DNA from 2 places in the Paenibacillus sp. FSL W8-0186 genome. Region 2 is predicted to be linked to the other one. Evidence: riboswitches for the same ligand, from Rfam matches in the RefSeq annotation. Region 2 holds a riboswitch; the other holds the start of a gene.

Region 1 (2,490 bases), 310 kb from region 2:
GCCCTTTTGACGGCAACGGTATCGTCCCGCCCTTCCACGACAATAACCTCTTTAATCATGGGAACAAACGACCCTCTTCCTCATACGCAAAAAGAAGAGGACTTCTCCTCTTCTTTCCATACCTTTTTCATTTATCTATAGTATCTTATTCCTTTTACAAAGTAAAACAGGAATTAGTTCAATTCTGGTTTGTTTGGACCGATAACATACACCGTGCGTCCCTTCTTGCGCCCGAAGTTCTTCGCCGATTGCAGGCTATCGAAGTAAACGTCCATTTTGTTGCCCTTGATGGCGCCACCCGTATCCTCGGCTCTGCGGAACCCAATGCCTTCGATATATACCCACCAGCCCATAGGAACAACGTTCTTGTCTACGGCGATCGTTCTGCCTTCCGTTACACGTGTCCCGGAGGCGGTCTTCGTACCGATTCCATCCTCTTCGGCGGAATAGGCGGTTAGTGTGACGTCTTTAAGCACTTTTTTATATTTAAATGAGACGCCGCCTTTGGTTGTCGTTCCACTGATATCCACTTTATCCGCAGTGCGGGTAATATTAGCGGCGAGCACAGCCTCGGGCTTAGGCTTCGTACCTACAGCGACTACTTTGTCCTGAGCTTTCGTCTTGATCTCTTTGCTCAGCCAACGCTTGGATACGAAATTTCCGTCTTCATACACTTTTTCGATGTGATGTACAACTACTCCTTCGCTACCCTGCTGCAGCACCTTCGTCTGCCCCTTCTCCAGATTAGGATCCGAGGTTTTGACGACGGCAAATGGCACGGTCTCTTTCGTCTGTACTGTATGCTTGGATACGCGCACCACTTTGATCTGGAGATCGGAAGTAACTTTGCTGCTTAAATCCGGAGTGATCTTGTCATCCGGGTTTACGGTAATGCCAAGCTCGTTGATAATGCCCTGTACACTGGATTGAGTCGTTAAATGCGACTTTGTCTTGCCATCCACGTTGACTTGCACCGGAACCGCCCTTACGATAACGATCCGGTCCCCTTTCTTCAGGGAGCTCTCAAGCGGCCGTGATATGCTATCACCCTGGCCCAGCACGATGGAATGTTCATCCAGTACTTGATTCACTACAGATTTACGGGTCTCGATCTCCTGGATCTTCCCGTCTACCACCAAATAAATGTTCTTGCTGTTGCCGTTCAGCCAAATCAGAATAACGATGATCGCTGCAACAGTTAACAACGTGACGACCGATATCTGACGTAGGTTCTCATGCTTCCATCGCAATGCGTAAGACATACTGGATGAGCGTGATTCATGGGTCTCTTCTTTCTTGAAAATGCCCACTTTCCGTCCTCCTTCATAGTCCCGCCCTAGGTCAATGCATGATGAGATGTTGACGTGACTATTTCCGTTTTTTACGGAATGCTAGAACTGCAGCATCCCGCATCCTGCCCCAGTCTGGTCGGCAATTGTCACCTCCTGTTTTACAACAGTATGATGACCCTATTACAATTATTCAAAACAAAAGAAGCCGGAAGAAAGAGTTAGAGCAACTCTTTCGTGGCTCCTGTAGGTCTTGGTGTAATAGGATGCACGAAGTTGCCTCTCTTGACACGCTTACGAGGTTAGCTGTCGGGTTCGGACGAAGAGAGCCGCCCTTTCTCGGTTCATTCGCTCATGGCGCAATGACCTCGAATTCACCCCAAAGATCCTGCAAAGAAATCAAATACGGCAACGTTGAAAATGAAAACAATTCACCAAGCCGTATCCGGTTCCCCCGTTCTCCTCTACGGAGACTCAGCGAGACTGGTTCTGGAACATGATTCGATGGCCATAGGCAATACGCCAAACTCGGCCAAATCGATCACTGAAAAGATTCTATCCTGTTTCAATGCATGTTGTAAAGGACGAATCAAGAACGTTTTCTTAAGAAAAAGGTTAAAAAAATGTAATAGACTCGGTGTTTTAAATTAAAATGCATTAATCTTTCCAGAAATCTCTTCTTTTCACCGCTTTTGCTCCCGATTTCACCGAATGGAAAATCGTTCCAGTGAATTTCGGGTTGTGATTTCTGCAATTTCTTGGAAGGACAACCCTTTTAATTCAGCGGCTGCCTCTGCCACTAAATGGACATAGGCGGACTCATTTCTCTTTCCACGATGTGGATGTGGAGTCAAATAAGGGGAATCCGTTTCAATCAATAACCGGTCGAGCGGTGTTTGTTTCAACACCTCTTTAGGCTGCTTAGCGTTTTTGAAGGTAATCGGGCCCCCGAAGGACAAATGAAATCCCATATTCAGACATAATTTGGCCGTTTCCCAGCTCCCCGAAAACGAATGCATTACTCCTCCGACTTCTTGGGCTTTCTCTTCCCGCAAAATACGCACTGTATCCTCATGAGCATCCCGGTTATGAATGACGATTGGCATTCCAAGCTCCCGGGCCAGCCCGATCTGCTTGCGAAATACAGCATGCTGGACATCCTTGGGTGAAGTATCCCAATAATAATCAAGACCAATCTCTC
Region 2 (2,490 bases):
TGGCAAGAAGATCAGTACCGGCCAGACTCGTGTAAATTTTGTCAAAAAGAATACAAGTGAAACTGTTAAGGAGATCAGAGCGCCGATGGAATTAATAATCAGCTTAGGGACCCAGCCCGTCGGCTTCTCGCGAATCCATTTCATCATGATCCCTGTCTGCGATAGCGTGAACGGAATGAACACGCCAACTGCATACAGCGGGATAAGCTGCTCCGTCTGCCCCTGGAAGGCAATAATCAAGATGATAGATAGCAATCCCAGGCTGATAATGCCATTGGAATAACCCAGCCGGTCGCCCCGTACCGTGAACATTCTTGGAATGAACCGGTCGTTGGCGAGGTTCACAGCCAGCAGCGGAAAAGCTGAATACCCCGTATTGGCTGCCAGGATCAAGATCAAAGCCGTCGTGCCTTGGATAAAATAGTACACAGCATTTCTGCCGAAGGTATGCTCGGCAATTTGCGAGACGACCGTCTTCTCCGGATGAGGCGCAATCCCGTAATAATAGGCCAGAAATACAATGCCCGAGAACAGAATTGCAAGCAGGGTTCCCATCGCCAGCAGCGTTTTGGCCGCATTATTCGGCGCGGGCTCCTTAAAATTCGGGATGGCGTTGGAAATCGCCTCTACCCCGGTCAAGGCCGAGCTTCCCGAGGCAAAAGCGCGCAGGATCAAGAACAAGGTCATGCCGGCCACAGGCGTGCCGACCGGCGCATGCAGCTCCGGCGGGACATGGCCCATCGCAATATTGTATAGCCCTACGGCAATCAGCAGGAATAAAGCCATAACGAATAAATACACGGGATAAGCCAGAATCGTAGCGGATTCGGTAACACCCCGTAAATTCAGCAAGGTGAGGAGAATGACAAACACAACTGCGATGATGACCTTATGCTCGTGCAGGCTTGGAAAAGCCGACGTGATCGCATCCGTCCCCGCAGACACGCTGACGGCAACGGTCAGAATATAATCGACCAGCAGGGAACCGCCGGCAATCAGGCCGGGAAAGATCCCCAGATTCTGCTTGGAAACGACGTAGGCTCCCCCGCCGTGAGGGTATGCAAAAATAATTTGCCGATAGGATAAAATAAGAGCAGTCAATAATACCAATACGCCGACCCCGATCGGGATCGAATACCAAAAGGCCGCTGTACTGACGGTAACCAGCACGAGCAATATTTGCTCCGGTCCGTAGGCTACCGACGATAAAGCATCGGATGAAAGAATGGCCAGCGCCTTCTTCTTATTCAGCTTTTGTTCCCCTAATTCCGTCGATTTCAACGGCCGCCCAATCAACAGTCTTTTGATTGACATCTTATTTCCACCACCAGTTTGAGATATGGGACATTTTGTATCGTACCCTCTTGGTTTAGCCATTATCCGTTCAAACCAGTAATCCTATCCCATGCATTCGCACGAAAAAAGCCGCAGGAAAGTTGGCCTTTCCCGCGGCTGCTCAAAAAAACTTGGGCACGCGACAAATTCCTCTTTCGTAACGCTTACGAGGTTAGCTGACGGATTCGGGCCTGAAAGTAGCCCTACACTTGACGTTTACCTGATCCAGATCAAGCGATTCACCCCTGGGACTTACATGCATATGCGCATCCCTCTGGTTCCCCCGTTTCTGACTGCAGAATTCAGCGATAAAGGATTATTCAATGTATAAACCAGTTCGTCATGAATGAAATCTTACTCCCAAAAAAAGTATCTGTAAACAAATAAGGAATCCAGATTTGGCGCAAAAATAACCCTTCCTGCCTCAAAAGTGCGCTTACATTTCCCACGCTCTTGGAGTGGCTCGTTTTTTTGAATATAACCTCGTCGGTTTGACTACGTGGCAGACTAGGAGTAAGGAAGCAGCAGCACGGGTCTAAAGTATATGGCTAGGATGGTGAAACGGCATTATAAATGGGCCTATCCACCGTAGGATAAAATGCAAAAACGTATTAATATAGGAAGGGTTTGGAAATACGTGGAACGTGGAGAAGGAGAGAAAAATTCGTGAAGATCAGCAGATTGATGTATTTACTGTTATCCATTCTTGTATTGATAGGGTTAAGCGCCTGCCAATCCTCCAAAAGCGGGCCAGCACAACAACCGCCAGATACAGGGGCCGTACAGAACATGACTGCCGGAGCCCAAGGCCATGATGAGCAAAGGCCTGAATATTTGCCGGCGGATTTCCCTCTTCCGGACGATGTCAAGATCAGCACATCCCACTCTGAAATCAAAGACGGCAAAAAATCGGTGCTGCTGATTTTCTCAACCGAGGAAGACATGGCGACGATTACCAAGTTGTACAAGGATTATTTCAAATCGCAAAACTTGGATGATTCCGGTCAGACCATCGGCGATAAGAATATTATTATTCAAGGCGACAATCCCGATAAAAACGAAAGCTGGTCCATGATTGGCGGACGATTGTCCTCGAACGAAGGGGTCATTGAGTTAAACGTGACATGGACGGAACTGTAAGAATAGTAATACGAA

The links. A riboswitch is a leader RNA that binds a small molecule or an ion and turns the genes downstream of it on or off. The one in region 2 is predicted to bind cyclic di-AMP.
Region 1: it holds a riboswitch for cyclic di-AMP, as region 2 does, so the genes downstream of both, MKX50_RS00145 (3D domain-containing protein) here and MKX50_RS01535 (APC family permease) in region 2, are expected to answer to the same signal.

Annotation. Positions count from the first base shown of each region.
Region 1 is NZ_CP150207.1:29,913-32,402, reverse strand. Features, by position in the region: gene rnmV (ribonuclease M5) at 1-59, opposite strand, end outside; gene MKX50_RS00145 (3D domain-containing protein) at 174-1,310, opposite strand; cyclic di-AMP (ydaO/yuaA leader) riboswitch at 1,565-1,779, opposite strand; gene MKX50_RS00140 (TatD family hydrolase) at 1,994-2,490, opposite strand, start outside.
Region 2 is NZ_CP150207.1:338,240-340,729, reverse strand. Features, by position in the region: gene MKX50_RS01535 (APC family permease) at 1-1,314, opposite strand, end outside; cyclic di-AMP (ydaO/yuaA leader) riboswitch at 1,481-1,653, opposite strand; gene MKX50_RS01530 (hypothetical protein) at 2,002-2,475, shown strand.